3 regions of the Romboutsia sp. LXY-2 genome follow, and region 2 is predicted to be linked to each of the others. Evidence: predicted binding sites of a transcription regulator. Region 2 holds the regulator's gene; each other region holds the start of a gene.
What was found. The regulator HrcA, encoded in region 2, represses chaperone genes, less so after heat shock. The targets are predictions, from matches to a motif close to TTAGCACTCNNNNNNNNNGAGTGCTAA.
Positions count from the first base shown of each region.

Region 1: clpB (ATP-dependent chaperone ClpB) is a predicted target of HrcA. The motif match lies at 2,969-2,995, and genes of this name have one in related genera.
Region 3: ACI48P_RS19220 (co-chaperone GroES) is a predicted target of HrcA. The motif match lies at 8,101-8,127, and genes of this name have one in related genera.

Region 1 covers NZ_JBKFGI010000001.1:552,361-563,493, reverse strand. Annotated here, with positions in the region: gene ACI48P_RS02720 (nitroreductase family protein) at 1-518, opposite strand, end outside; gene ACI48P_RS02715 (biotin transporter BioY) at 741-1,274, shown strand; gene ACI48P_RS02710 (DUF1284 domain-containing protein) at 1,277-1,663, shown strand; gene ACI48P_RS02705 (CAP domain-containing protein) at 1,921-2,814, shown strand; gene clpB (ATP-dependent chaperone ClpB) at 3,063-5,657, shown strand; gene ACI48P_RS02695 (ZIP family metal transporter) at 5,852-6,664, shown strand; gene ACI48P_RS02690 (DUF434 domain-containing protein) at 6,761-7,474, shown strand; gene tpx (thiol peroxidase) at 7,607-8,092, shown strand; gene ACI48P_RS02680 (DUF2238 domain-containing protein) at 8,275-8,847, shown strand; gene ACI48P_RS02675 (AraC family transcriptional regulator) at 9,026-9,916, shown strand; cyclic di-GMP riboswitch class I at 10,236-10,318, shown strand; gene ACI48P_RS02670 (glycosyl hydrolase family 18 protein) at 10,529-11,133, shown strand, end outside.
Region 2 covers NZ_JBKFGI010000006.1:402,110-413,242, reverse strand. Annotated here, with positions in the region: gene lepA (translation elongation factor 4) at 1-1,725, shown strand, start outside; gene ACI48P_RS13150 (APC family permease) at 1,906-3,225, shown strand; gene hemW (radical SAM family heme chaperone HemW) at 3,386-4,525, shown strand; gene hrcA (heat-inducible transcriptional repressor HrcA) at 4,627-5,646, shown strand; gene grpE (nucleotide exchange factor GrpE) at 5,665-6,249, shown strand; gene dnaK (molecular chaperone DnaK) at 6,311-8,149, shown strand; gene dnaJ (molecular chaperone DnaJ) at 8,317-9,471, shown strand; gene ACI48P_RS13120 (hypothetical protein) at 9,556-10,095, opposite strand; gene prmA (50S ribosomal protein L11 methyltransferase) at 10,448-11,133, shown strand, end outside.
Region 3 covers NZ_JBKFGI010000015.1:63,369-74,501, reverse strand. Annotated here, with positions in the region: gene ACI48P_RS19260 (dihydroorotate dehydrogenase) at 1-882, shown strand, start outside; gene pyrE (orotate phosphoribosyltransferase) at 1,003-1,587, shown strand; gene ACI48P_RS19250 (LysR family transcriptional regulator) at 1,859-2,755, opposite strand; gene ACI48P_RS19245 (YeiH family protein) at 2,951-3,994, shown strand; gene ACI48P_RS19240 (deoxynucleoside kinase) at 4,125-4,778, opposite strand; gene ACI48P_RS19235 (deoxynucleoside kinase) at 4,778-5,434, opposite strand; gene ACI48P_RS19230 (DNA-3-methyladenine glycosylase family protein) at 5,608-6,483, shown strand; gene cls (cardiolipin synthase) at 6,501-7,988, shown strand; gene ACI48P_RS19220 (co-chaperone GroES) at 8,177-8,461, shown strand; gene groL (chaperonin GroEL) at 8,484-10,103, shown strand; gene ACI48P_RS19210 (AbrB family transcriptional regulator) at 10,379-10,885, shown strand; gene larB (nickel pincer cofactor biosynthesis protein LarB) at 11,125-11,133, shown strand, end outside.

The sequences.
Region 1 (11,133 bases), on a different contig from region 2:
TAAATGAATTTATTATAATGAATTTTACTAAAATTGAAGTCTGAATCATTGTAAGGTTTCTTTTCTTCATTTTTATATCCGATGGATAAAACACATAACACACCATAATTATCAGGTATATCTAGTACTTTTTTTACATCAACCTCAGAGTCTCCATTTTCACTTTGTCTTTGTCTCATTTGGATCCAACAAGACCCAAGTCCTAGAGCTTCAGCTTCTAGTTGGATTATAGTAGCTACAATAGACGCATCTTCAACCCAAACATCACTGATCTCTGTATTTGCTACTATTGCTATAGCTGTTGGTGCAGTTTTAAGTCCTAAAGTTCCCATGTTTTTACACTTTTCTAGTTTTGATAAAGTTTTTTTATCATTAACTACGATAATCTCAACAGGCTTTTTATTTTTTGAAGATGGAGCAATTAATGCACATTTCAATATTTTGTTTAGTAGATCTTTTTCAATCGGGGTATCTTCATATTTCCTTATACTTCTTCTACTCTTTAGCAACTCTAACATATTACTCACCCTTTCATCCATTTATTACTAGTATTATATCAATTGATATATGGATTATCTATATTTTGAGTTCGTTAATATCTAAAAAAAACTATGGATTGTTTGAGTGGATATAAATATAAATAAAAACACTTAAAAAAATTGCTTTTGAACTAGAATTGATATAAAATAAATGTAAACCATAAAAAATAAAATGGTTTACTAAAAATGGAGGAAGTTTATATGAAATTAACAACTAAAGAAATTATAGTGTGTGGTTTATTTGCTAGTATAACTGCAGTATTATCTCAAATATCAATACCATTACCATTTACAACAATTCCACTTACGATGCAAGTATTTGCAATAATGTTGTCTGGAATATTATTAGGTCCTAAACTAGGGACTATATCTCAAATAATATATGTGCTTCTTGGTTCGATTGGTATTCCAGTATTTGCACAAATGAGTGGGGGTATGGGAATAGTACTAGGGCCTACAGGAGGATTTATTTTATCTTTTCCTTTAATAGCTTTAATAGTAGGTTACTTTTCTAAGAAGTATAAAAGTAAGCCAATGGTTTTTATTGGAATGATAATAGGCCTTATAATAAGCTATACAATAGGGACTCTTCAATTCTGTTTTGTAACAGACATGACTTTTATGGCAGGCTTAATGGCATGTGTAATTCCGTTTGTTGCAGTAGATATATTAAAAATAATATTAGCATATATAGTAGGAACTAGTATAAATAAAAGAATCAACTTAGGAGTGTAATAATGATAAAAATAAGGCCACATCATATATTATGTATGAAAGCTTATGTTGGTAAAGGTTATAGTGAAGATTTTAATATTAATATGAAAAAGATAATTAATGAGTTAAAAGATGATTCACAGGATATTCAAATTGTATTTGGTTTAGATGATATATGTTCAAAATGTCCATACAATTTAGGCAATCGGCTTTGTAAAAGTCAAGAAAAGGTTGAAAAAATAGATTCAAAAATTATAGATTACTTTGATATAAAAGAAGATAAGTATATTTATAAGGAATTAAAAGATAAGATATACAAAAAAATGAATGAAGATATGTTTACAGATATATGTAGTAATTGTGCATGGTATACTCTAACTAATTGTAAAGAGCTAAATTTAAACTTATAACACCTATGAAATAGAGGAGCTATAAATTGAATTTAGCTCTTTTTTTATTTTTAAAATTCTTATGAAAGCTAGTGTTTAACAGGTATAAGGAAGGTTTTGTATAAGTGGAAAGGGGTAACTACAAAAAACTACCAATAGAAAATGTCGAAATATGTGATATTATAGATTTAACAAAAGGTTACAAAAAGGTTACAAAACATTACAAAAAAGTAACAAATGTAATTCGTAATCTCAAAATTCAAAAAGAGGTGAAGGATATGACAAAGAAAATTAAACATTTAGTAGCAATAGGAGCTGTATCGATAATAACATTAGGAGCAACTGTTCCAGCAAGTGCACAAACTATAAATAGACAAACTACTTGCAAAACTCACAAAAGTAGTTGTTCAATAAAAGTTGGTAATAAGAAAAGCAACTGTAATTTAAACAACTGTGGAACTGATGATTGCGAATCTAACCATGGTAACTCTAGTAGCTGTGATTTAAATAAAATATTAACTCCAGAAAAATTACTTAATAATATATTAGTATTATCAGGAAAAACATGTAACAATAATACAGCTAAGCCAGAGCAAACTCCAAATGAAACTCCAGCATTACCAGGAGATTCAAATGATAACAATACTGTAGTACCAGAAGAAAAGCCAGAGCAAACTCCAAATGAAACTCCAGCATTACCAGGAGATTCAAATGATAACAACACAACAAAGCCAGAGCAAAAGCCTGAACAAAAACCAGAGGAAAATCCTGGTACTTCAAGTGATTATGCAGCATTCCAACAAAGGGTTTTAGAATTAGTTAATGCTGAAAGAGCAAAAGTTGGAGCAAAACCATTAACATTAAATGCAAAGTTATCAAATGTAGCAACAACTAAATCACAAGACATGATAGACAAAAACTACTTTGACCATAACTCTCCAACATACGGATCTCCATTTGATATGATGAAGCAATTTGGAATATCATATAAGAGTGCAGGAGAAAATATAGCTATGGGACAAACATCTCCAGAAGAAGTTATGAAGGCATGGATGAATTCTGACGGACATAGAAAAAATATATTAAACTCTAGTTTCACTGAAATAGGAGTAGGTGTAGCTAAAAACGCTAAGGGTCAATTATACTGGACTCAAATGTTCATAGGAAACTAAAATAAAAATTAATAATAATTATATAAATGAAGGCTAGTCAATTTGACTAGCTTTTCTTTTTGCTTCATATAAATTGTATATATTGGAATTTAGAATAAATCAAAAATATTCTGTTGACAAAATTATTTAAGAGGAGTATATTTTTATTAACGAGTTAGCACTCGATAAATGAGACTGCTAACAAAATATAAATTTAAAATATGCGTATAATAAATATTGCTTAAATATAGAAAGTGGAGGGTTTAGATATGAATGTAGATAGAATGACAATAAGAGTACAAAATTCTTTAAATGATGCTTTTAATATTGCAGTAAAAAATCATAATCAGCAAGTTGATGTAGTTCATCTTTTTGCAGCCCTTGTAAATCAAGAAGATGGATTAATTCCAAATATATTTGATAAGATGAATGTATCTGTAGATTCATTAAAAAATACAATAGATTTAGAATTAAGAAAGCTTCCTCAAATACATGGAGAAGGTATAAGTTCACAAGGGGTTACAGCTACTAGAAGAATAAATGAAGTATTAATAAAAGCAGAAGAAATATCAAAAGAGTTTAATGATGATTATATTAGCGTTGAGCATGTTATGCTTGCTATGATGGATATGGAAAGTAATAATATAGTAGGGAAAATACTAAGACAATTCAACATTACTAAGAAAGATTTCTTAGATGTATTATCAAAAGTAAGAGGAAATCAAAGAGTAGAAACTCAAGATCCAGAAGGCACATATGAAGCTTTAGCACGTTATGGAACAAACTTAATTGAATTAGCTAAGAAAAATAAATTAGACCCAGTAATAGGTCGTGATGAAGAAATAAGAAGAGTAATAAGAATATTATCAAGAAGAACTAAAAATAACCCAGTATTAATTGGTGAGCCTGGTGTTGGTAAAACAGCTATAGTTGAGGGTCTTGCAGAAAGAATAGTAAGAGGAGATGTTCCAGAAGGGCTTAAGGATAAAGTAATATATGCCTTAGACATGGGGGCATTAATAGCTGGTGCAAAATACAGAGGAGAGTTTGAAGAAAGGCTAAAAGCTGTATTAAAAGAAGTTGAAGGTGCAAATGGAAATATAATACTATTTATAGATGAGATACACACAATAGTTGGAGCTGGAAAAACAGAAGGTTCAATGGATGCAGGTAACTTAATAAAACCAATGCTTGCGCGTGGTGAATTAAACTGTATAGGTGCAACAACATTTGATGAATATAGAAAATATATAGAGAAAGATAAAGCATTAGAAAGACGTTTCCAACCTGTAATAGCTGAAGAGCCAAGTGTTTCTGATACTGTATCAATTCTTAGAGGATTAAAAGAAAGATTCGAAATTCATCATGGTATAAGAATACATGATAATGCAATAGTAGCAGCTGCAAAATTATCAGATAGATATATACAAGACAGATATTTACCTGATAAAGCAATAGATTTAATAGATGAAGCTGGTGCTATGATAAGAAGTGAAATTGACTCCTTACCTACAGAACTTGATACTGTAAGAAGAAAGTTATTCACACTAGAAACAGAAAGAGAAGCATTATTAAAAGAAAATGATGAAAAAAGTAAAAATAGACTTGAAAAGCTAGGAAAAGAAATCTCAGAGTTAAAATCTAAAAATGATGAGATGAGTGCTAAATACGAAAAAGAAAAGCAACAAATATTAGGTATTAAAAACTTAAAAGCACAACTTGATGAGGCTAAAGGAAATGTTGAAAAATACGAAAGAGAATATGATTTTAATAAAGCTGCTGAAGTAAAATATGGAGTGATTCCAAAACTTGAAGAACAAATCAAAGAATATGAAGCAAAAATTAAAGAAAGCTATGAAAATGCTCTTTTAAAAGAGGAAGTAACAGAGAATGAAATATCTGAAATAGTTGCTAAATGGACTGGAATACCAGTGGCTAAACTTGTTGAAGGTGAAAGAGAAAAATTATTAAAACTAGAAGATGAACTTCATAAGAGAGTAATAGGACAGGATGAGGCAGTAACTGCAGTATCAAATGCTGTAATACGTGCTCGTGCAGGACTTAAAGATGAAAATAAACCAATCGGTTCATTTATATTCTTAGGACCTACAGGAGTTGGTAAAACAGAACTTGCTAAGACTCTTGCAAACAACTTATTTGACAGTGAAGATAATATAATAAGAATAGATATGTCAGAGTACATGGAAAAACATGCAGTATCTAGACTTGTAGGGCCACCTCCAGGATATGTAGGATACGAAGAAGGCGGGCAACTAACTGAAGCAGTAAGAAGACATCCATATTCAGTAATATTATTTGATGAAATAGAAAAAGCTCATGAAGATGTATTTAATATGTTCCTTCAAATATTAGATGATGGTAGACTTACTGATAATAAAGGCAAGACTGTTGACTTTAAAAACACTCTTATAATAATGACATCAAACATTGGTAGTCACTATTTATTAGAGGCTGGTGATAATATAACAGACCAAACTAAAGATATAGTTATGGATGAAATGAAACGTAGATTTAAGCCAGAATTCTTAAATAGAGTTGATGATATAATAATGTTTAAACCTTTAGATTTAGAAGGTATAAAACAAATAATTGATATATTCATGAATTCTTTAAGAAAGAGATTAAAAGAAAAAGATATAAAAATTGAAGTAACTAATAGTGCAAAAGAAATAATGGCAAAAGAAGGATACGATCCAGTTTATGGAGCTAGACCATTGAAGAGATATATAAGTAATACATTAGAAACTATAATTGCTAAGAAAATGATAGCAGGAGAAGTTCATAATGGATGTACTGTAGTTATAGATGGAAATGAAGATAATATAAATGTAACTGTAAAATAATATATATAATAGGGGTTGTAGCTAATAGTTAATTGTTAGCACAACTCCTATTTTTATTAGAGATAATTTATGGATAGGGTAAGTTTATATGTGTTGATAAAAATTGTACAAATTATTAAAAGTAAGGAACCTAACATGAATACTTTGAATATAAATACTATACAGAGATGAATATGAAAATAGGAGGGACATATATGGAATGGTTTTTAGAGCAGTCTCCTGTTATACAAGCGCTGATAGCAACATTATTTACATGGGCAGTGACAGCATTAGGAGCAGCGGTAGTATTAATATTTAAAAGTATAAATAGAAGGATTTTAGATTCTATGTTAGGTTTTGGAGCGGGTGTAATGATAGCCGCGAGTTTTTGGTCATTATTAAATCCTGCCATTGAATTAAGTGAACAAATGGGAGTTCAGTGTTCTTGGATTGGACCTGCTTTAGGCTTTTTCGCAGGAGGAATATTTATTGTTATATCTGAGAAGTTTTTAGATAAATATTATTTTACAAAATGGAAAGACAATGATATGAATAGAGAAAGTAGCTCATTAAAGCGTAGTATGTTATTAGTAGCAGCAGTTACAATTCATAATATACCAGAGGGATTGGCTATTGGAGTCGCTTTTGGTGGTGTAGCATCAGGTGTTGAGGGAGCTACAGTAATTTCAGCGTTATTACTTGCTTTAGGAATTGGATTACAAAACTTTCCAGAAGGAGCAGCAGTGTCCTTACCTTTAAGAAGAGAGGGGTATAGTAGAGGAAAGTCATTTTTATACGGTCAAGCATCAGGTATGGTGGAGCCTTTAGCAGGTATGCTAGGTGCATTTGCCGCTATAACTATTAGAAGTATGTTACCATTTTTATTAGCTTTTGCTGCAGGTGCTATGATTTCTGTAGTGTCTTCAGAGCTAATACCAGAAAGTGCAAGTGAAAATAAAAACTTAGCTGCAATAGGAGTAATTTTAGGATTTATGGTTATGATGATATTAGATGTTGCCCTAGGTTAACACATTAAAGTAGATAGTTAAGAAGAGGCATATTAGTCTCTTCTTTTTGTGCATATTAGAATAATAATATATCATCTCAATTAAGGAGTGTAGTTAATGAGCAAAATATCAAAAAGAGGGTATCATGAAAGTGATATAAGGTGGTTTTCAGAAAAAGAGTTAGTTAGACTGAATAAGGCTAAAGAAGAGATAGAGTGGTTAATAGATAGAGAATATAAAATAGAATCAGTAGTTACATTTGTAGGAGATAGATATCAGTTTTCAATAAGACAAAGAGATGCACTTAAAAGGGCTACTTGTACCACAAAACAGAAAGAATTAAGAATGTCTAAAAGATTATCTTGTGATGAAATAAAAAATGATGGTATATACATAGATGGATTTAATTTAATAATTACCTTAGAGGTAGCATTATCCGGTGGAACTTTGATACAAGGTAGAGATGGGAATATTAGAGATTTAGCAGGGCTTAGAGGGACTTATAAAATAATTGATAAAACAGATATAGCTATAAAAATAATAGCTGATTATTTAGAAAAACAACAAGCGGAACATGTAAAAATTTATTTAGATGCCCCAGTTTCAAATTCAGGTAATTTAAAATGCAATATATTAGAGATAATGGAAAATTATAATTTTATTACTGAAGTAGAGTTAGTAAATAATGCAGATATAGTATTAGATAAGCTAGATAGAATTGTAAGTAGTGACGCGGCAATAATTGATAAATGTAGTGGCTATTTTAATTTATGTAAATCAATAATAGAAGATTATATTCCTGAGGCTAAAATAATTAATATTAATTTGTAATCGATACAACGGTGTTCATATATAACCTCATGTACAAAAATTTTAAATAAATCTGTGATTAGAATAAGACACATAGGGTAAATATAAAATGTGAAACAAATAAATTAAGTTACACAATAAGGAGGAAATATTATGCAAGTTACATTCCAAGGAGCGCCATTAACATTAGAAGGAAACCAAGTAAAAGTAGGAGATGTAGCACCAGATTTTACTGTTGTTGGAAATGACTTAAACCCTATAAAGTTTAGTGATATAAAAGGTAAAAAGATACTAGTTGCAGTACCATCATTAGATACACCTGTATGTGATATGGAAGTTAGAAAGTTTAATCAAGAAGCATCAAAATTGAATGATGTAACAGTTTGCACAATATCTATGGACTTACCATTTGCTCAAGCTAGATGGTGTGGGAATGCAGGAGTAGAAAATGTAATAACTGCATCTGATTATAAGGATAGAGAGTTCTCTAAGAACTATGGATTATATATAAAAGAATTAGGATTAGTATCAAGAGCTGTAATAGTTGTTGATGAATCAGGAAAGGTTACTTATACAGAATACTTATCTGAGATAACTAATGAGCCTAATTATGAAGGTGCGTTAGCTTTTGTTAAATAAAATCTAGCAATTTGCTTAATAAAAGTATATCGAATTATGTTTATAATTTCGATATGCTTTTTTTGTGCTATTAAGAAAAGTATACTATGTAAGCAAAAGAAGGCTTTGATCAAAAATAAGGTTATAAAAATATATTAGCTAGAAATAATAGATATTAACTAAGTAATAAGGAGGGTAATAATTTGAATGATAAAAGAGTTAATATATTTAAATACATACTTTATATAATATATGTTTTTTCTATAGGATTTTTTCTTTTTAAGAAAGACTATGGAAGATTTGGACTTTGTGTACTTTCACTAGTTATTTTGTTTGTATTAACAAAAATATATTTGAAAAAATCACCTGTTCTAGATAAAAGCGTATATTTAGTAGGGAATTTGTTTATTTTATTTTCTTTTGTTCTAGGATCATCATATAATTTATATGATAAAATAAAAATTTATGATGATTTACTACATTTTTGGTCAGGATTTATAACTGTCAAAATAGGATGGAATATTTTAAAAGATTCAGATGTAAAATTAAGTGCAGGGAAATTGTGGCTTTGTGTAGTTTTATTTTTCTTCGCAATAGGAATCTCTTCAATTTGTGAGATAGCAGAGTATTTACTAGATACTTATGCACACATGAAAACACAATCTGGTGGTCTAAAAGATACAATGCAAGACATGATAGATGCGTCTATTGGAGCAATAATAATGATTATTTATTATTATAATAAGTATTTATCAAAAGACCCAACCTTAAGGTGAAAGTAAATAATAGATAATATTATTGAAAATATATACAATATTAAAGTTATCTTGATAAACTCTTGTTTATTAAGATGGCTTTTTTTATACAATTAAATAAACATAGCAATTTAGGAACAATATAACTTCAATTAAGTTGATATACTTTAATTATCACGTGATGAAAGTAGGTGAACAATTGAATTATAGCGAAGTAATGTCAAAATCTATTGAGTTTATTGAAGAAAATATAAATAATGAATTAACTCCGGAGTTGATTTCAAGTAGATGTGGATATTCTACTTTTCATTTTTGTAGAATATTTAATATGTATTATGGTATTACTTTGATGGAATATGTAAAGAAAAGAAAATTATCCTTGGCGGCTATGAAACTATTTGATGGAAATAGAATTATAGATATAGCCTTGGAGTATGGATTTGATACACACAATGGATTTTCGAAAGCATTTAAAAAAGAGTATGGATTTAGCCCAACACAATATATAAAACGCATGGAAGGCTGCTATTCTAATAAAGAATCAATATGTAAACTTGGAGGTTATATTATGAATCCTATTATTGTAAATAAGCCTGCATTTAAAGTTGCAGGGTATGGTATAAAGACAAATATTTCTAATGGAAGTTTTACTAAGGATATTGCTTCATTTTGGAGTAATTACAATGGTGAAAATTTAGAAAGTAAAATGTATGAAATTTTAAAACCAGAAAAACATGGTGAAGTTGGAGTATGCATTCCATCTTGTAACAAAGATGGAGAAGCGACATATCTTTTGGGTGTACTTGTTAATGATTTTAAATCTGTTACAGAAGACATGATTACAATAGAAATCCCAGAAGCAACATATGCGGTCTTTACAACTCCACCAGTGGATACGACTGATGATTTATCTCAAGATGATTTTGCTAAAATAATAAAAGAAACTTGGAAATATATATTTGAAGAGTGGTTTAAAGATAGTGGCTATGTTTTTGATGAAGAAAAGATAGACTTTGAATTTTATGATGAAAGATGTCACCATAGAAAAGATACTGTTATGGATATTTATGTTCCTATATTAGAAAGATAGATTTACAATTGTATTAAAATTTCAAGTTAAAGAGTGCTAGAAATAGTGCTCTTTTAGTGTCCAATAAAACATATGATTTCACAAGTTGTAATGAAAATTATTGTTGAATCTATGTAATACCAATAAAATAAGGTTTTGAGCGTAAAATATTTTAAGCAACAGACGAAGAGGAAAGGTTTATTTATAAATAACTCTTTTTGCATATTAGTAAATTATAGCTAAAGTTATTATAATACTGTGACGTACATAATGTATATACATTTCGTTGGATGTACAGGTGAATGTATATACAATTAAATGGAAGATTATTAATAAATAAAATTTAATAGGGCAAAATTAACGAAAGTTAGTGACGCAAAGCTATAGGGGCTAAGGAAAAATCTATGCCAGCCAGTTGCCAAAGAGTATTTATATATTTTTTGTAGGCTTTATTTATGCAAAAGTTATTATCTTAACATGTTTTACCAAAACATATTGAAATACTTATCAAATAGGCACCTCTATTAAATTTAGTTTATACCTAAAACATTTTTGCACCGCAAAATGCCAGGTGATTTGCGGATGTAGTAGCTCAAATGTAGTAAATTTTTATTTGAAATTATAGGAGGTATTATGAAACTAAAAAAATTAAGTAAAATCATGTCATTAGCAACATTACTTACAATGATAGTGACACCACTTAACGCTTCAGCACTAAAATCAGGTGATTTTGAAACTACTCAAGTAAATCAAAAGAATGAAGACTTAGAAAGAAAAATAGTTGGGTATTTTCCAGAGTGGGCTTATAAAAGCAAAGAGCACAACTATTTTAATGTAACAGATTTACAATGGGATTCTTTAACTCATATTCAATATTCTTTTGCTATGGTAGACTCACAAACAAATAAGATATCATTTGGTGATAAATTTGCAGCATTAGAAGAAAATTTTGAAGGTATGGATTTAACTTATAACGGAGAAAAAATAGAATTAGATGAAAGTTTACCATACAAAGGTCATTTTAATCTTTTACAACAGATGAAGAAAAAATATCCAGATGTTCAATTATTAATGTCTGTTGGGGGATGGGCAGGCTCAAAAGGATTCTACACAATGATGGATACTGATGAGGGAATAGATACTTTTGTTCAATCATGTGTAGACTTTGTAAGACAGTATGGTTTTGATGGGGTAGATATAGACTTTGAGTTCCCTTCATCAACTAGTCAATCTGGTAA
Region 2 (11,133 bases):
TTAATACAGAAGACAGGGCTTGTTAGTGATAGAGAAATGAAAGATCAGTTATTAGATAACATGGATCTTGAAAGAGAAAGAGGAATCACAATAAAGCTTCAAAACATTAGATTAGTGTATAAAGCTAAGGATGGAAATGAATATTACTTAAATCTAATAGATACTCCAGGACACGTAGACTTTAACTATGAGGTATCTAGAAGTTTAGCAGCTTGTGAAGGAGCATTATTAGTAGTGGATGCGGCGCAAGGTGTTGAAGCACAAACTTTAGCTAATGTTTATTTAGCTCTAGATCAAGATTTAGAAATATTACCAGTAATAAATAAGATAGATCTTCCAAGTGCGAGACCAGACGAAATAAAGCAAGAAATAGAAGATATAATAGGACTTGATGCAAGTGAAGCACCATTAATATCTGCTAAGAGCGGTTTAAATATTGAGGATGTACTAGAAGCGATAGTAGAAAAGGTACCTGCACCTACAGGTGACAAGGAAGCTCCTTTAAAGGCTTTAATATTCGACTCATACTATGATGCATACAAAGGTGTTGTAGCATATGTTAGAGTATTCGAAGGAACTGTTAAAAAAGGTATGACAATAAAAATGATGAATACTAACAAGAAGTTTGAAGTAACTGAAGTTGGTGTTATGGCTCCAGGGCAAAGAGAACTTGATGAACTTACTGCTGGAGATGTTGGATATATAGCGGCGAGTATAAAAGATATAAGAAGTTGTCATGTTGGTGATACGATAACTGATGCAAATAACCCGACTGACCTTGCAATGGCAGGATATAAAAAAGCTACACCGATGGTATACTGTGGTATATATCCAGGTGAAGGTGAAAAGTATGAAAACGTAAGAGATGCACTTGAAAAAATGCAAATAAATGACGCGGCATTAGAGTTTGAAGCTGAAACTTCAGCAGCGTTAGGATTTGGTTTTAGATGTGGTTTCTTAGGATTACTTCATATGGAAATAATACAAGAAAGATTAGAAAGAGAATACGACTTAAGTCTTGTAACAACAGCTCCTTCTGTTATATATAGAGTAACTAAAACTGATGGAGAAGTAGTAATGATACAAAATCCTACTAACTTACCAGAAGTATCTGAAATAAATATGATAGAAGAACCTATAGTTAAAGGTGATATAATAGTTCCTAAAGATTATGTTGGTGTAGTTATGGAACTTTGCCAAGAGAGACGTGGAACTATGATAAACATGGAGTACATAGATGATAAGAGAGTAATGCTACATTATGATCTTCCTCTTAACGAAGTTGTTTATGATTTCTTTGATGCTTTAAAGTCAAGAACAAGAGGTTATGGATCTCTAGATTATGAAATAAAAGGATACACTCCTTCTAAGCTTGTTAAGCTAGATATATTAATAAATAAAGAACAAGTTGATGCACTTAGCTTTATAGTACATGAAAGTCGTGCTTACCATAGAGGAAAAGCTATGTGTGAAAAACTTAAAAATGAAATACCAAGACATCAATTTGCTGTGCCTATCCAAGCTGCAGTAGGTAACAAAGTAGTTGCTAGAGAAACTATAAGTGCACTTAGAAAAGACGTTCTTGCTAAGTGTTACGGAGGAGATATATCTCGTAAGAAGAAACTTCTTGAAAAGCAAAAAGAAGGTAAGAAACGTATGAGACAAATAGGATCTGTAGAAGTTCCTCAAAAAGCATTTATGTCAGTATTAAAATTAGATGAATAATACTAAAAAAGTCAAGGTTTAAAAAACTTTGGCTTTTTGGTTTTTTTGTTAATATTATTATTTGATTGTTGTTGAATGATGTTATATATATACAATTTTAAATAATTAAAAACAACTTGGGAATAATATTAAAATAAAGTTATATGAATCATTTTTGATCATAAATTAAGGAGGGTTTACATGAGTAATCAACTAAAAAAAACACTAGGCTTGTCAGCTGCCCTTTCTACAGTTGTAGGTATGGTTATAGGTTCAGGAGTATTCTTCAAACCACAAGCTATATATACTGCTACTAATGGAGCACCAGGACTTGGTATAATAGCGTGGATATTAGGTGGAATAATAACTATTACAGCAGGTCTAACTGCAGCAGAAGTATCTGCAGCAATACCTAGAACTGGTGGTATGATGGTTTATATTGAAGAAATATACGGAAAAAAATTAGGATTTTTAACTGGTTGGATGCAAACAGTTTTATTCTTCCCAGGTACAATTGCAGCATTAGCAGTGATATTTGCTAAGCAAGTTGCAGAGTTATTAGGCTATAATGCAGGAAACATGTCAGTGGTACTTCCTGTAGCAATTGCAATAATATTATTTTTAGCATTATTAAACACTATAGGATCTTCAATGGGAGGTGCTATACAAACTGTATCTACAGTAGCGAAATTATTACCTTTAATATTAATAATGGTATTTGGATTTATAAAAGGAAATGGAAATCCTGTACTTGAACCGATGGTAGGATCTGGAGTAACAGTAACAGTAACAGGAGCAGTAGGACAAGTATTAATAGCGACTTTATTCGCATATGATGGATGGATAAATGTTGGTGCAATAGCTGGAGAAATGAAAAATCCTGATAAGGACTTACCAAGAGCTATTGTAGGTGGATTATCTATAGTTATGGCAGTATATATAATAATAAATCTAGCATATTTATGGGTAGCCCCAGCTGGTGAGTTAGCTACTGCTACAGCGCCTGCAGCATTAGTTGCAACAAAAATATTTGGAGATATAGGTGGTAAAATAATAACTGTTGGTATACTAATATCTGTATTTGGAACACTAAATGGATATTTATTAACAGGACCAAGAGTACCATATACATTAGCTAAACAAAATACATTACCATTTAGTTCTAAGTTTGAAAAATTAAACAAAGGTGGAGTTCCGGCTAATGCAATATGGTTAGTAGCGATATTAGCATGTTTATATGCATTATCTGGTCAATTCAATCTTTTAACGGACTTAACAGTATTTATAATTTGGGTATTCTACGTATTAACATTTATAGGTGTTATGAAGCTTAGAAAAGAACAACCGAACTTAAATAGACCTTATAGAGTGCCTCTATATCCAATAATACCGCTAATAGCAATAGCTGGTGGATTATTTGTAATAGTAAATCAACTTTTTACTGCTACAGCAATAGCATTAGGTGGTATAGTTGTAACTCTAATAGGTATACCAGTATATTCATATATGAGTAAAAAATAGATAAAAACTAATATAGGATATCTCACATAAATATAATTTGATGAGATATCCTATTTCTTTTAATCAAATACTATAGAAAGTTTATCTATAATAGGTTAATGTATTTATATAGTAAGAATATAGTGATTGATTTTTAATCAATAGAGGAAAGAGGGCTAATATGTTAGGATTATATGTACATATACCATTTTGTATAAGTAAATGTAAATACTGTGATTTTAATTCGTACAAAATGAACAAAATGTCTAAGGAAACTTATTTAAGTGATTTAAAGATAGAAATGTCTATGTATAAAAATGAATTAGAAAAAAATAATATTAAAGATGAAATTAGCAGTGTATTTTTGGGTGGAGGTACACCTAGTATATTAAGTGGCGAAGAATTAAAAGAGATATTTAAAAATATCTATGAAAATTTTAATATAAAAGAAGATGCAGAAATAACAATAGAATGTAATCCTGGTACCATTACAAAAGAAAAGCTATTAGCTATGAAAGAAATAGGAATAAATAGACTTAGTATAGGATTACAAGCAGTACAAAATCACCATCTAGAAAATATTGGTAGGATACATACGTATGAAGAGTTTGAAAAAAACTATAAAGAAGCTATTGAAGTCGGATTTGATAATATAAATATAGATCTTATGTATTGTTTACCAAATCAAAGTATTGATGATTGGAAGGAAACATTAGAAAAAATTATAACATTAAATCCATCACATATTTCGGCATATTCTCTTATATTAGAAGAGGGTACACAGCTATATGATATGTATGAAAAAAATGAGTTTGAGTTAATTGACGAAGATACAGATATTAATCTTTATAACCATACAATAGAATATCTAAAGGAGAAAGGTTATTATCAGTATGAAATTTCAAATTATGCAAAACCTAATAAAGAGTGTAAACATAATATTTTATATTGGAAGTGTGACTCATACATTGGATTAGGTCCTGGTGCTTCTGGGTATTTAAATAATGTAAGATATAACAATGTAGAGGGGTTAAGTGATTATCATGAGAAAATCATGAATAATGAAAAGCCAATAGACCATAAAGAAAATTTAAGTAATGAAGATAAGATACAAGAAAAAATATTTATGGGACTAAGAATGAACGAAGGTATAAAATATGAAGACTTTAAAAATCAATTTAATATTGATTTTAAAAATAAATATGAAAGTCAAATAGATAAATTAACACAAAGAAATTTAATAAAAGAAAGTAAAGATGGAATAAAGCTTACGCAAAAAGGCAGAGAAATCTCAAATAGTGTATTTGTAGAATTTATATAATATCTTAAAAGTGTTGACAAAATAAATTTATAGTGGTATATAATATATATAATCTTTTTAGCACTCGGAAAAAGTGAGTGCTAACAGCGAGGAGGTGCTATATGGAACTAAATGAAAGAAAACTTAATATCCTCAAAGCGATAGTTAAAGATTATATAGAAACAGCAGAAGCTGTAGGGTCTAGAACTATATCAAAAAAACATGATTTAGGGATTAGTGCTGCTACCATTAGAAATGAAATGGCTGACTTAGAAGAGTTAGGTTATCTTATTCAACCGCATACTTCAGCTGGTAGAGTACCTTCGGAAAAAGGCTATAAGTTATATGTAGATTTATTAATGGCTCAAAGTGAGTTAAGCTTACAAGAGAAGGTATTAATAGAGAAAGCCGTACAAGACAACGTAAATCATATAAAAGATTTAATTCATGAGACCTCTAAGCTATTATCTCAGCTTACTAACTATACTACTGTTGCTGTAACAAAAAGTATGACAAACCACAGTATAATTAAGCATATACAGTTAGTTTCAATGAATGATAATAATATATTGCTTATAGTAGTTACGGATAAGGGAGATATAAAAAATGCTAATTTAGCTACAAATGTTTATTTAGATCAATCTAAATTAAATTTAATCTCTGATAATCTTACTAAAAAACTTTCAGGGAAGACTATAACAGATTTAGATGATAGATTAATAGCATTTATTAAATATGAAATAAGTGAGTATTCTGCATTAATAGATGAGCTTGTAGATGCATTAAACTTTAATATGTCAGATGAAGACCTTGCAGTAACTTTAAATGGAGCTACTAATATATTCAGTTATCCTGAATTCAATGATGTAATAAAGGCCAGATCTTTCTTGAATATGCTTGAACAAAAAGAAACAGTGGCACAAATGATTAAATCAAAAGGAATTCAAAAAGATAATGTTAATATAATTATAGGTAGTGATAATGAATGTAATGTTGCTAAAGATTGTAGTATTGTAACAGCAACTTATAATATAGGCTCTGACATGATGGGACGGATAAGCTTTATAGGTCCTACAAGAATGGATTATGCCAAAATTTATGCAATAATCAACTACATGAGCTTATTGCTTAATAAAAAATAAACTGAGGGGTGTAGTATCTTGGAAGAAAAAAATATACATCAAGAAGAAATAAATGAAGAAAAAGATACTTCAATTAATGAGGAGCCAAAGGCTGAAGAAGTTAATGAAGAAGTAAATGAAGAAACTAGTAATGATGATAATGTTAGAGACATAAACTCAAAACTTGAAGAAAAAAAGCTACAAGATGAGTTAGATGAAGTTAACGAACAATATCAAAGATTACAGGCTGAATATGCAAACTATAGAAGAAGAACTCAACAAGAGAAAGAAACGATAGGATTATTTGCAAATGAAAAGATAGTAACTGACTTAGTGCCAGTTATAGATAGTATGGAAAGAGCTCTTGAAGCTTGTGAAGATAAAGAAAATAGCATGTATAAAGGTATAGACCTTGTACACAAGCAGTTATTAAGTACACTTACAAAATTTGGTGTTGAAGAAATAGAAGCTCAAGATCAAGATTTTGATCCAAATCTACATTTAGCAGTAATGCAAGAAAGTGTAGATGGAGTAGAACCAAACAAAGTAGTAATGGTTCTTCAAAAAGGATATAAGCTAGGAACTAAAATAGTAAGACCTACTATGGTAAAAGTTTCTTGCTAGTTAAAATAAATTAAAAAATAAAACTATTAAAATTAATATATAATTTTAGGAGGATTCAATCATGGGAAAAATAATAGGAATAGACTTAGGAACAACTAACTCTTGTGTTGCTGTTTTAGAAGGTGGAGAGCCACAAATAATAGCAAACAACGAAGGTATGAGAACAACTCCATCAGTTGTTGCATTCACTAAGGATGGAGAAAGAATAGTAGGAGAGCCAGCTAAAAGACAAGCTGTAACAAATGCAGATAGAACAATAATATCAATAAAAACTCACATGGGTACAGACCACAAAGTTGACATAGATGGTAAAGGATATACTCCACAAGAAATATCAGCTATAACATTACAAAAATTAAAGGCTGATGCTGAAAGTTACTTAGGTCAACCTGTAACAGAAGCTGTTATAACAGTTCCAGCTTACTTCACAGATGCTCAAAGACAAGCAACTAAAGATGCAGGTAGAATAGCAGGTCTTGATGTTAAGAGAATAATAAATGAGCCAACTGCAGCAGCACTTGCATACGGAATGGACAAATTAGATCAAGAAAAGAAAATATTAGTATTCGACTTAGGTGGAGGAACATTTGACGTATCTATACTTGAAATAGGAGATGGAACTTTTGAAGTTTTAGCTACTGCAGGTAACAATAGATTAGGTGGAGATGACTTCGACCAAATAGTAATAGATTACTTAGCTGATGAATTTAAAAAAGCTGAAGGTGTAGATTTAAGAAATGATAAGATGGCTCTTCAAAGATTAAAAGAAGCTGCTGAAAAGGCTAAGAAAGAATTATCTTCAACTATGTCTTCAAACATAAACTTACCTTTCATAACAGCTACAGCTGAAGGACCAAAGCACTTAAATATAGACTTATCAAGAGCTAAGTTTGAAGAATTAACAAGAGGTTTAGTAGAAAAAACTATGGAACCAACTAAGAGAGCATTACAAGATGCAGGGCTTTCTACAAGTGAAATAGATGATGTATTATTAGTAGGTGGATCTACAAGAATACCAGCAGTTCAAGAAGCTGTTAAGAAGTTTATAGGAAAAGAACCTCACAAAGGTATAAATCCAGATGAATGTGTTGCGGCTGGTGCTGCTATACAAGCAGGAGTTTTAGCTGGAGATGTTAAAGACTTATTATTACTTGATGTTACTCCATTATCTCTTGGTATAGAAACTTTAGGTAATGTATTCACTAAGATAATAGAAAGAAATACAACAATACCAACTAAGAAGTCTCAAGTATTCTCAACTGCTGCAGATAACCAAACTGCTGTTGACATACATGTTCTTCAAGGTGAAAGAAGTATGTCTTACGACAACACTACTTTAGGAAGATTCCAATTAACAGATATACCGCCAGCTCAAAGAGGAATACCTCAAATAGAAGTTACTTTTGATATAGATGCTAACGGTATAGTTCACGTTACTGCTAAAGATTTAGGAACTGGTAAAGAACAAAAAGTTACTATAACTTCAGGAACTAACTTAAGTGAAGAAGAAATAGAAAGAAAAGTAAAAGAAGCTGAAATGAATGCTGAAGCTGATAAGCAAAAGAAAGATAAAATAGAAGCATTAAACCAAGCTGAATCTACAATATATCAAACAGAAAAGACTTTAAATGAACTTGGAGATAAAGTAAGTGCTGATGATAAATCAAATATAGAAGCTGCTATAGCTGATTTAAAAGCTGTAAAAGATAGAGAAGATGCTACAGGCGAAGAAATAAGAAAAGCTATGGATGAAGTTATGAACAAATTCCAAAAGGTATCTGAGCAAATGTACCAACAAGCAGCAGCAGAACAAGCAGCAGCTGGTGAAGCTCAAAACGAAGGACCTAAGGATGATAATATAGTTGATGCTGATTTTACAGAAGTAAATGACGAAAAATAGGTTACACAAATAAATTGATTGTATATAATTAATATAAAGGAATAATAATGTTCCGATAAAGTAAAGTTCATTATTAATAATGTTCAATTGCTTAAATAAATAATAATAGCTTGTAGCTTTAATATACTACAAGCTATTATTTTGTAAGATAAAGGTGGTGACAAAACTTGAGTACTAAAAGAGATTACTATGATGTCTTAGGTGTAAGTAAGAGTGCAGAGGCACAAGAAATAAAAAAAGCTTATAGAAAATTAGCTATGAAATATCATCCAGATAGAAATCCTGGTGATGCAGAGGCGGAAGAAAAATTCAAAGAAGTTAGTGAAGCTTATGAAGTTTTATCAGATGAGACTAAGAGACAAACTTATGATCAGTTTGGTCATGCAGGAATGAATGGTCAAGGTGGTTTTGGTGGCCAAGGTGGATTCGGTGGTCAAGGCTTTGGTGGATTTGAAGATATATTTGGAGATATATTTGGAGATATGTTTGGAGGCGGATTCGGCGGTGGTAGACCGAGAAGAAGAGGGCCTGAACGTGGTGCAGATATAAGACAAAATGTTAATATAACTTTTGAAGAGGCGGCATTTGGTAAGAAAACTTCTATAAAAATAAATAGAAGTGAAGAATGTGATGAATGTCATGGAAGTGGAGCAAAGGCTGGAACATCTAAGAAAACTTGTCCAACATGTAACGGAGCAGGAGAAGTTAGAACTGTTCAAAGAACTCCTTTCGGTAATATAGCTAGTTCAAGACCTTGTACAGCATGTGATGGTGAAGGGGAAGTTGTAGAATCACCATGTAATAAGTGTCATGGAAAAGGTAATGTAAGAAAAGTTAAGACTATTGAAGTTGATATACCAGCAGGTATAGATGATGGTCAAATGATAAAACTTGGAGGTCAAGGTGAAGTAGGTAGTAAGGGTGGACCTAGAGGAGACCTTTACATTTCAGTATCTGTTCAACCTCATCCTTTATTTACAAGAGAAGGCAATGATATTTACTTTGAAATGCCAGTGACTTTTGTTCAAGCGGCATTAGGTGATGAAATAGAAGTTCCTACATTAGATGGAAAAGTTAAGTATACTGTACCAGAGGGAACTCAAACAGGAACAGTATTTAGATTAAGAGAAAAAGGTATACCAAGATTAAGAGGAAACTCTAGAGGTGACCAATATGTTAAGGTAGTGGTTGACACTCCTAAGAAATTAAATGAAAAGCAAAAAGATATCTTAAGGGAATTCGCTAAAGAATGCGGAGAAGATGTTCATGAAAAGAAAAGAACTTTTGGCCAAAAAATTGAAGATATGTTTAAAAAAAAGTAAAAAAAGGCTCTAGGTTATTTTCCTAGAGCTTTTTGTATAAATAATTTTATTTAAGATAATTATTTAAGATAATTAAGGTGCGTATTAAGAAATAAGAGCTACCACTTTTATTTGGTTAAAGATACTTTGAGATAATGTATTCATGATTATTTCGTCTAAGTTCATTCCTTTTAAAGCTAAGAAAGTAATAAAAGCATTAACAAGCACTTCTTCATAAGTTGATTTATAAGCTTCTAAATCTTTTAAATAATCTTTATTTCTTATTGAATTATTAATTAGAATTAATTCATCTATTGTACAAAACATTACTGCCATAACAGTAGTAGATTGTATATGTATCTTTTTTAAAGCCTCATATCTTTGTAAGCAAAAGTTATTAAGTTCATTTATTATTTTGCTTTTTTCATCAATAGATGCATTTTCCAGCTCTTCTTTTGTCTTGTCATATACAAAATAACACTTTTGATATATTTCATCTTTCTTTAATGAGTTATCATGTAATAGAGAATTTAACTTTCTATTATCTTCAACTTCTTGGTTATCATTATTTAATTTTAAATGGCTATATTTAGTTGATATTATTTGTAGTTCTTTAAATAAATCTAATGTTTCTATCCTGTTCATATTAAATCCCCTTTTGTTAATTGAATAATATATCTATGTAATAATAATAGTACAAATAAAGTATATAATAAAGTAAATATTAAGATAAATATGAATTTTCTACAAAAGTATTATTATAATATATAAAATAAATACTATGTTTAAATAAAACTAAGATAAAGAAGATAGAAGATATAATGATTTAGTATTCTTAATGGTTGACAAGAAATGTATAATAAGAAATATAGGAAATTATAAATATTTTACTATTACAAAATAGATTAAAGAATGGTATTAAAGATAATAATAATTATGATATAATAAAGTTTATCAAAAAAATTAGGAAAATTAACATAAGGATGGTGCTAGATAGATGAAATGGGCAGAAATTACTATTAAAACTTCAACAGAAGCAGTTGAAGCTATAACTAATATATTATATGAGCAAAATGTAGGTGGAGTATCTATAGAAGATCCTAAAGATTTTAAATTCCAAAAGAAAAATGAATTTGATTGGGATTTCGTTGAAGAAGAAATATTTAATAGTGGATACGATGGTGTAATAATAAAAACGTACATAACTGAAGAAAGAGATGTAACTGAAGACATAAATTTAATAAAAGAAAAAATACACGGATTAAAAGAGTTTGGTATTGATATAGGTGAAGGTATAGTAGAACTTTCAGAAGTTGATGAAGAAGATTGGGCAAATGAGTGGAAAAATTATTATAAACCAACAAAAGTGGGTAAACATATAGTTGTTAAACCTACATGGGAAGAATATGATGCAGAAGAATCTGATTTAATAATAGAATTAGATCCAGGTATGGCATTCGGTACGGGTACACATGAAACTACATCAATGTGTATGGTTGAACTTGAAAAATATGTAAAACCAGATTCTAAAGTGTTTGATATTGGTTGTGGAAGTGGAATACTTGCTATAGCTGCTGCAAAGCTTGGGGCGAAAGAAGTTTTAGCTGTAGATTTAGACGAAGTAGCTGTAAAGGTATCTAAAGAAAATGTTGAATTAAACAATGTTGAAGATAACGTAGTTGT
Region 3 (11,133 bases), on a different contig from region 2:
TTCGGAAATATAGATTTTAAAAATCCAGTAGTAATGGCATCGGGAACATTTGGATTTGGAAAAGAATACAATGAAGTTTATGATATACAAAAGTTAGGTGGAGTAAGTAGTAAAGGACTTACATTAAATGCTAGACCAGGTAACGATGGTATGAGAGTGTGTGAAACTCCATCTGGAATGATGAACAGTGTAGGGCTAGAAAACCCTGGTGTACAAGGTTTTATAGATAATGAATTACAATTCTTCAAAAACTTAGACTTCGTTAGAATAGCTAATGTAGGTGGTGGAACATTAGAAGATTATATAGAAGGTGTTAAATTACTAAACGACCAACCAGTAGATATGATAGAACTTAATATATCTTGTCCAAATGTAAAAGCTGGGGGAATGGCTTTTGGTATAAAAAATGAAGTTGCAAGAGAAGTAGTAAGAGCTGTAAGACAAGTTACAGATTTACCATTAGTAGTAAAGTTATCACCAAATGCTGAAGATATAGTTGGAATGGCAAAGGTATGTGAAGAAGAAGGTGCAGATGGTATCTCTTTAGTAAATACTTTTAAAGCTATGGTTATAGATATAAATAAAAGAAAGCCTGTATTTGAAAATATATATGCAGGATTATCAGGACCAGCTATAAAGCCAATAGCCCTTAGAATGGTTCATGAGGTATGTAAAGCTGTAAATATACCTGTAATGGGAATGGGTGGAATAACAACTTGGCAAGATGCTATAGAGTTTATAATGGCTGGTGCTACATGTATCCAAGTTGGAACTGCAAACTTTATTAATCCTAAGATAGGACTTGATATAATAGCTGGAATAGAAAGCTATATGGAAAGAGAAGGAATAGAAAGCTTAGATGAAATAAGAGGAATATTATAAGCAGTTATATTAGTAAAAATAAAATAGTTAAAATATTAAGTTTAAAATAAATTAAAAAATAAGAAAAGGTATATGAATATCAAAATTAAGATATATACATAAAATTTGGAGGACATTATTATGAGTAAAGTAGATGTAGTAGATATATTAAAGAAAAGTGAAGCATTATTAGAAGGACACTTCTTATTATCTTCAGGAAAGCACAGTAACAGATATGTACAATGTGCAAAGGTGTTAAGATTCCCTCAATATGCAGAAGCAGTACTTAGCACAGTAGTTGATCAAATAAAAGACTTAGATATAGATTTAGTAGTTGGACCAGCAATGGGTGGAGTAATAGTTTCTTATGAATTAGGAAGACAATTAAACAAAGAAACAGTATTCACTGAAAGAAAAGATGGAGTAATGGAGTTAAGAAGAGGTTTCGAAGTTAAACCAGGAGCTAGAATAATAATAGCAGAAGACGTTGTTACAACTGGTAAATCAACAATAGAAACTAAGAAAGCTTTAGAAGCTTTAGGTGGAGAAGTTATAGGTGTTGCTTGTATAGCTAACAGAACAAATGATGATATAGGAATGCCTATATACAGCGCTATAAAGCTTGAAATACAAGTACATGATGCTGACAATTGTCCTTTATGTAATGAAGGTAAAATAGAATTAGTTAAGCCGGGAAGTAGAGAATTCAAAGAAATCGGAATGTAATGAGTTTTTCTGGGTAAACGGCGCTTCGGGGAGGGTATATTAGCTCTTTGTCATGCAGGCCAAGTTCGGGCCTGCAAATGACAAGGGAGCTGATATATCCTCCCCTTCGCTTGGTTTTATCGCGAAATTGGGAGTATGGGGAAAAAGAAAAAAGAAATAATAGAAAAAGCCATAATAAAATTAATTTGTTAATTAGTTTTATTATGGCTTTTTTACGTATCATAAAATTATGATAGATCATAGGCCGTTATATTTATTAGCAACACTAAGATTAGTTAGTTTTTAGGTTACTTGTATAATTTTTTAGTTCTTCTAAAAAGACTTCAGATGCTTTTGACATTGTTATGCTTTTAGGAAGTATGTATGAAAAATGTCTAGTGTATGATTCGTCTAATTCTATGATAGACAATTCGTTGATTTTGCACGCTGGTGTTGTTACTAAATCTGAGATTATTGTTATTCCTAGATTGTGTTTAACGGCTTCTTTAACTGCGTAGTTACTTCCTAATATCATTATTCCGTTTGGTATTATTTCGTTTGTACTTAAGAACATATTTAAAAAGTCGCGAGTTCCAGAACCTTCTTCACGAGCTATCCATTTTTGATTTTGAAGTTTTTCTAAAGAGAATGACTCTGAAGTTAGCTCAGATTTATAAGGAAGTGCTAATACCATCTTATCTTTTAAGAAATATTCTTGAATAAAGTTAGATGATGTTGCAGTTCCTTCAATAAGTCCTATATCTAATGTTAGGTCGTTTAAGTCTGAACAGATACAACTTGTATTAGCGATTATGACATCTACGTTAATATCTGGGTAAATCTTATCAAAATGTGATAAGAACTCTGGTAATATGTACTCTCCTATTGTGAAACTAGCCCCAACCTTTATGTGGCCTTTAATAGAATTTGAACAGCTTTTAACTTCCATTGAGGTAATATCTAATAAATTTATAATTTCTTTGGCTCTCTTATATAGTGTGTAACCATTTTCTGTTATAAAAATATTTTTTTGCTTAACAGATCTATTTATTAGTGTTACTCCAAAGGTATTTTCAAGGTTTTTAATATGTGTACTTACACTTGGTTGAGATAGATTAAGATGTTCACCAGCTCTAGTAAAATTTTTAAATTCTACTACGGCTACAAATGTTTTTAACTCTTCTAACATGACATATTCTCCTTACTAAATTTTTTGTATAAGAATATTATACACTTAATCATTAAAAATAATAATGATAAATATATTATTTATTTATTTTACTTATGGTTGATTAAATTGTATACTTTGTTCATAAGGTTGAACCGGAAATTAGATAATTGATTATTGTATATAAAATATTTAATAGAAAGGGAGTCGTGTTTTATGAATATAACTAAGAGTAGTTCGGATAATAGTAAATTTATATATAACATAAAGAAGATAATACCAGGATTAATAGTAAGTGTAAGTGTAGGTGTAGTAAGTATTTTACTTTCAACTCTAGTACCGAAGTTAGGGGCTGCAACTATAGCTATATTTTTAGGTATGTTAGTAGGTAACTTATTTTTAGGACAAGAAAAATTTCAAGAAGGATATAGATTCTCAGAAAGTGATTTATTATCATATTCTATAGTTCTATTAGGAGCAACATTAAATATTACAACTCTAATGGAGTTAGGTGTTGGAGGTATATTATTTATTGTTTTACAGATGACTATAACTATAGTGGGAGCACTATTTATAGGTAAAAAATTAGGGTTTGAAGATAACTTTAAATATCTTATGGCAAGTGGTAATGCAGTATGTGGTTCTTCTGCAATAGCAGCAACAGCTCCAGTAATAGATGCAGATGATAAAGATAAGGGTATAGCTATAACAATAGTAAATGTAACAGGTATATTCTTAATGTTTATATTACCTGTATTAACGCAAAAAATATATAACCATGAATTAGTTCAAACTTCAGCAATGATAGGTGGTACATTACAATCTGTAGGTCAAGTTGTTGCAAGTGGTGCTATGGTAAGCGAAAATGTAAAGGACTTATCGACTATATTTAAAATAGTAAGGGTTATATTATTAGTAGTAGTTGTATTTGTTTTCGGGCATTTAAAGAATAAATCAAATGTAGAAATACTAGAAGAGGAAATACAAGATACTAAATATAAAAAAATTAAAGCGCCTTGGTATGTTATAGGATTCTTTATCACTTGTGCTTTATTCTCAGCTAATATAATATCTCCACAAGTTTCAGAAATGTGTAAAATGATGAGTAATAAATTAGAGATAATAGCATTAGCAGCTATAGGTCTAAGGGTTAATATAAAAGACTTAATCAAACAAGGTAAGAAAGTTTCGTTATATGGATTATTTGTAGGTATCTTACAAATAGTAGCGGCTATAACATTAATAGGTATATTATTATAGGAATGTCCATTTGGGCATTCTTTTTTTACTAGCAAGAAAGCTATAAGGTTAGTATTTAATTGAATATAAATAATAGTGAATAACTTTTAGAAATATTTTATAAAACATATAAAAAGGGAATGTAGATAATCTACATTCCAAGTATTCCCTTTATTTCATCACATAACATGTCAAGATGTTCTGGATTTTGGATTAAATCAACTTCGTTTATATTTACATATAAAACTGGAGATTGATTATATTCACTGATCCATCTTTCGTATCTGTTGTGAAGATTTTTCCAGTAATCTAAATCAACAGCCTTTTCCATTTCACGACCTCTTAAGTTTATTCTATCAACTATTGTGTCTATAGAACCATCTAAGTATATCATTAAGTCAGGTCTTCTTAAATATGGTACCATATCATTGAATAAATCTCTGTAAGTTATATAGTCTCTCTTAGTCATTTTTTTGTTATCAAATAAGTTTCTAGCGAAGATTTCAACATCTTCATATATACTTCTATCTTGTATATTATTTAATCCGTTACTATCTATTTCTTTTTGTTGCTTAAACCTTTGAGCTAAGAAGTATAATTGTAAGTGGAATCCCCATTTTTCTTGATCTAAATAAAAATCTTCTAAATATGGATTACCATCTACCTTCTCATAGTGAGCTTCAAAACCAAGTTTTTCTGCAACTAATCTTGTTAAAGTTGATTTACCCGCACCAACATTTCCAGCAACGGTAATGAATAAGTCTCTATTTAATGGCTTATCGCATTGGTTTACTAATTTAAACATTATAACTGTCCTCCTAAGCTTTTTATGGCTTCTTCTATTTTGTCTATTATAAACTTTCTATCTTGTTCGTTGTTTAAGAAATCTAAGTTTGAATTATCAACTTCAATAATGATTGGCTCTGTACCCATAAAATTGTGTTTTATAGATAATGGATTAAAATAATATTTATATTCGTTGCTAAGTTCATGAATATAATTTTTATCCATTTGTCTTTCAAAACTTCTGTCCCTCATGGCAATTCGTTTCATTAAAACATCCGTACTTGAATTTAGATATATGATTATATCTGGTTGAGGTAGATCATTTACAAAAGTGTTATACACTTGCTTATATCTGTGAAATTGCATTTTATCAAGAGTTAACCCAGCGAATATTAAGTTTTTTATTATATGATAATCGCTGACAACGCCTTGACCTTTGCTAAGTACATCTCTTTCTACATCTTCTAATTGCTTTACCCTATTAAATAGAAAAAATGCTTCTGTTTGTAAAGCATATCCCTTAATATCTGTATAAAATTTTGATAAAAAAGGATTCTCTTCAACTATTTCTCTAAGTAGGGTATAGTTAAAGTGTTGGTTAAGTATAGTTGCTAGAGTAGTTTTACCTACCCCAATAGGTCCTTCCACTGCTATGAATACGCCTCTATCGTTCATAAAAATCACCTTCTAAATATAATGTCTTATGTATTTTATCAAAAAAGTTTATTTATTTCTACTCTAGACTTTTAAAATTAGTTTTGTATATACAAAATTGTTTAGTTAATTTATGAAAAATATGGGTAAATTAAATTTATTAATATTATTATCTTCAAAAGGAGTATTTACGTATGAAAATTTATGAAAATGAAAATAGTGTAATTTTAGAAGGGGTAACAGATTTTGACCCTAAACATATATTTGAATGTGGGCAGTGTTTTAGATGGCACAAACAAGAAGACGATTCTTATACAGGTGTAGCTTATGGAAAAGTAATAAATGTTAAGAGGGACGGAGAGAAAGTTTATTTAAATAATACTAATTTAAAGGATTTTGAGGACATTTGGTCTAATTACTTTGATTTAGGGACGGATTATTCTAAAATAAAAACTACATTAAGACAGATGGATGAGTATTTAGATAAAGCTTGTGATTTCGGATGGGGAATCAGAATATTAAAGCAAGATGGATGGGAAATGCTTATCTCATTTATTATATCTGCAAATAATAGAATACCAATGATACAAAGGGCTATAGAAAATTTATCTAAGACATATGGTACATTTATTCAGGTTTATGAAGGGAAAGAATATTATGCATTCCCAACGCCAGAACAGCTTAGTGTGGCTTCTCAGGAGGACATTAGAGCTTGTCAAACTGGATTTAGAGATAAATATATAAAGAGCACAGTAGATAGAATAATAGAAGACAAAGAAAATGTAACAGGATACAAAGAACTTGAAACTCAAATGTGCTTAAAGGCATTATCTAAATATAATGGAGTTGGACCTAAAGTAGCTGACTGTATTGCTTTATTTGGTATGGAAAAATTAGATACATTCCCAGTGGATGTATGGGTTAAAAGAGTAATGCAAGAATTTTATGTAAATGATGATATGAGTTTACATAAAATTAGACAGTATGCGGTAGATAAATTCGGTGATTTATCAGGATATGCACAACAATATCTATTCTATTATGCAAGGGAGCTAGGAATAGGTAAATAATAGAAGGGGGAGAAAATATGAACCCGATAGACATATTGTTTATAGGATATATGGTAATATCATATGTACTTGGAGCTATATTATCTATGTCGATTATACTTGAAAATAGAGACCCAGCAAAAACAATGACTTGGTTATTAATATTTATATTACTTCCGGGGATTGGGTTAGTTATTTATGGTGTGTTTGGAAGAAATATTAGAAAGATTAAGATATTTAAAACCCAAAAATTAGCTAATAATATAAAAGAAGAAAAGTTATTTGAGAATTTAGATGAAATAGAAGATCTAGTTAAGTTAGAAATGGAATCTATAAGACATGACAAACTGCTAGATGATGAAGACGATATAGCTAAGAAGAGAGTAATAAGTTTATTACTTAATACAGGTAAGTTTCCATTTACAGTAAACAATAAAGTAGATGTATTTGAAAATGGTAGCAAAAAATTTGATAGTCTTATTGAAGATATAAAAAATGCAAAAGAACATATCCATTTAGAGTATTTTATAATAAAAGATAGTGAAATCGGGCATAAGATTAAAGATGAACTTATAAAAAAAGCCCAAGAAGGTGTCCAGATTAGAATTCTATATGATGATGTTGGGTGTTGGAGATTTTGGTTCCATAGAGATTTCTTCAATGAAATGAAAAGAAAAGGTATAAAGATAGAACCTTTTTTACCAGCTAAGTTTCCTGTTATAGGTGGAAAGTTAAATTATAGAAATCATAGAAAAATAGTAGTGATTGACGGAACTATTGGATATACAGGGGGTATAAATATTGGTGATGAATATGTAGGCAAAAATAAAAAATTTGGATATTGGAGAGATACACATATAAGAGTAGAAGGTACGTCTGTGTATATGCTTCAAATGATATTCTTAATAGATTGGTATTATACAACAAGAGAAGTTATAATAACAAAAAAATACTTCCCAGATATAGAGTATAAAGGCGATAGCATGATTCAGGTTGTGGCGAGTGGTCCAGATAGTGATTGGGAAGCTATTCATTATGCATATTTCTCGGCTATATGCCAAGCTAAAAAAAGTGTATATATTGAAACTCCATATTTTATTCCAGATGAAAGTATATTGAGAGCGTTAAAAAGTGCGGCGCTAAGTGGAGTTGATGTAAGAATTATATTCCCTAAAATAGCAGACCACAAAATAGTAAATAGTGCTTCTTATTCATATTTTGAAGATATATTAAAATCTGGTGGTAAAGTGTATCTATATACAAAAGGATTTATGCATTCTAAAGTAGTAATAATAGATGATAAAATTGCTTCCACAGGCTCAGCTAATATGGATTTAAGAAGCTTTATGCTTAATTTTGAGATAAATGCTTTTATATATGATAAAGAAATAATCAAAATAATGACTAAAGATTTCTTTAGGGATATTGAAGATAGTGAGCCGTTAGATAGAGAGAGATTTGAAAAGCGAAGTATAATTATGAAAACTAAGCAATCAATAGCAAGATTATTCTCTCCAATATTATAGAAATAAACTTAAGAAAAATTGGCTATTTTGACGAAAATATACGAATGAAAAATAGCCTTTTTTTGCTCTAATCTATTGAAAATTATGGGTAAATAGTATATTATAATAATTGTTAGCACTCTACTTAATAGAGTGATAAAAATGTATAAAATATTTCTACATATATAATCATTTAGGAGGGATAGAAGATGAAAATAAGACCATTAGCTGACAGAGTAGTTATTAAAAAAGTAGAGGCAGAGGAAAAAACTGCAAGTGGAATAGTTTTACCAGGAGCGGCTAAAGAACAACCTCAAATGGCTGAAGTTGTAGAAGTCGGACCAGGTGGAATAGTTGATGGAAAAGAAATAACAATGGAATTAAAAGTTGGAGACAGAGTAATATTCCAAAAGTACGCAGGTACAGAAGTTAAAATAGATGGACAAGAGTTCACTATATTAAGACAAAGTGAAATCTTAGCAGTAGTTGAATAATACTTATTAGGAGGGGATAATAATGGCTAAAGAAATTAAGTTTGCTGAAGATACAAGAAAAGCATTAGAAAATGGTGTAAATAAATTAGCTAATACTGTAAAGGTAACATTAGGACCTAAAGGTAGAAATGTAATATTAGATAAAAAATTTGGTTCACCTTTAATAACTAATGATGGTGTTACAATAGCGAAAGAAATAGAATTAGAAGATAGATTTGAAAATATGGGAGCACAATTAGTTAAGGAAGTTGCTACTAAAACTAATGATGTTGCTGGAGATGGTACTACAACAGCTACAGTTCTTGCTCAAGCTATAATAAGAGAAGGACTAAAAAATGTAACAGCTGGAGCTAACCCTGTTTTAATAAGAAAGGGTATACAAAAAGCAGTTGATGTTGCTGTAGAAGAATTAAAATCTCAATCAAGAACTATAGAAACAAAAGAATCTATATCTCAAGTTGCTTCTATATCTGCTGGAGATGAAGAAGTAGGTAAGTTAATAGCTGAAGCTATGGAGATAGTAGGAAAAGATGGAGTTATAACTGTTGAAGAATCTAAAACTATGCATACAGAGCTAGATGCTGTTGAGGGTATGCAATTTGATAGAGGATTTGTATCTGCATACATGGTTACGGATGTAGATAAGATGGAAGCAGTATTAAACGATCCATATATATTAATAACAGATAGAAAAATATCAAATATTCAAGATATATTACCAGTGCTTGAGCAAATAGTTCAACAAGGTAAAAAATTATTAATAATAGCTGAAGATGTTGATGGTGAAGCATTATCTACATTAGTTGTTAATAAATTAAGAGGAACATTTGAAGTTGTAGCTGTTAAAGCTCCTGGATTTGGAGATAGAAGAAAAGCAATGCTTGAAGATATAGCTACACTTACAGGTGGGGTAGTAATATCTGAAGAGTTAGGATATGAATTAAAAGAAGCTAATATTACTATGTTAGGTAGAGCATCTTCAGTAAAGGTTACAAAAGATAGCACTACAATAGTAGATGGAGCTGGAGATAAGGCTGCTATAGAAAATAGAGTTAATCAAATAAAACATCAAGTAGAAGAAACTACTTCTGAATTTGATAAAGAAAAATTAATGGAAAGATTAGCTAAACTTGCTGGTGGAGTTGCTGTTGTTAAGGTAGGAGCTGCTACAGAAGTTGAAATGAAAGAAAGAAAGCTAAGAATAGAGGATGCACTTAATGCTACAAGAGCAGCTGTTGAAGAAGGTATAGTTGCTGGTGGAGGTACTGCATTAGTAAGTGTAATACCTGCTATAGAGAAGTTAATAGAGACTCTTGATGGAGAAATGAAATTAGGTGCTCAAATAATAAGAAAAGCATTAGAAGAACCATTAAGACAAATAGCAATAAATGCAGGTCTTGAAGGAGCTGTAATAGTTCAAACTGTTAAGAATGAAGATCCTGAAATAGGATTTGATGCACTAAATGAAAGATATGTAAATATGGTAGAGACAGGGATAGTTGACCCAACTAAGGTTACTAGAAGTGCTCTTCAAAATGCAGCATCGATAGCTGGTGTGTTCTTAACTACTGAAGCTGCTGTTGCTGATATACCTAGTGAAGATCCAATGCCAATGGGCGGCGGAATGCCAGGAATGATGTAGTAAGTGTTGCTGCTAAACTGAAAATTTGGAGATGGATTGGCGCTCCGGGGTGGATATATTAGTTTTATGTCATGCAGACTAAGATCGTGTCTGCAAATGACATTTAAACTAATATATCCATCCCTACGCTGAATCCCACTCCAAATTTTTTTTTATTTTACAATAATAATTGGAGTGGATATATAAAGACACTAAAAAGACATTTGCTTAAATAGTAAATCTAGATTTTTAGATTTATAATTTACTTATAAATGATATAAGTGCGAGGTGGATTTATGGAGAGAATAATTTATACATTATTAATAGGAGCTGTTGGTGGATATTTGGGTATTAAGCTTAAGATACCTGCTGGGGCTATGATAGGTTCTATGGTTTTTGTTGCTGTGTTTAATGTGTTCACTGGTAAAGGTGATATACCGCCTAATTTTAAGGTGGTGGCTCAAATTGTTATTGGTGCCATGATAGGCTTGAACTTTACTATGGAATCTATAAAAGGTTTGAAAGATTTGATATTACCGGCTATTGTTTTGGTTATTGGCTTAACTGCATTAAGTATATGCTTGGGATTGATTATACATAAGGTTACGGGTCTTGATTTGCCGACTGCCTTATTTAGTGCGGCTCCAGGTGGGATAGCTGATATGACTATAATGTCCGAATCTTTTGGTGCGCAGACTCATATTGTGGCATTGCTTCATTTGGTAAGGCTTACTACGGTGTTGACTATACTTCCTATTGTTATAAAAGTACTAACTTCTAAGGTTGTAGAGGTTCTTCAATAAAATATAATAACTACTATAAAACTATCTTTGGCTGTTTTGTTTGAGGTAGTTTTTTTATATGGAATAAAACTGTTATTATGATTCTAATAAAATAGTTAATATGTTAGTGTTTAGAAACGTAGAATATGCTAATAAATTTATATATAAGACTTTTTGATAATGTGGAAAATATAACCTATAAAGGGTATAATTCAATTATATGAAAAATAACTACACTATAATAGTAAAGAGGTATTGATATGGATTTG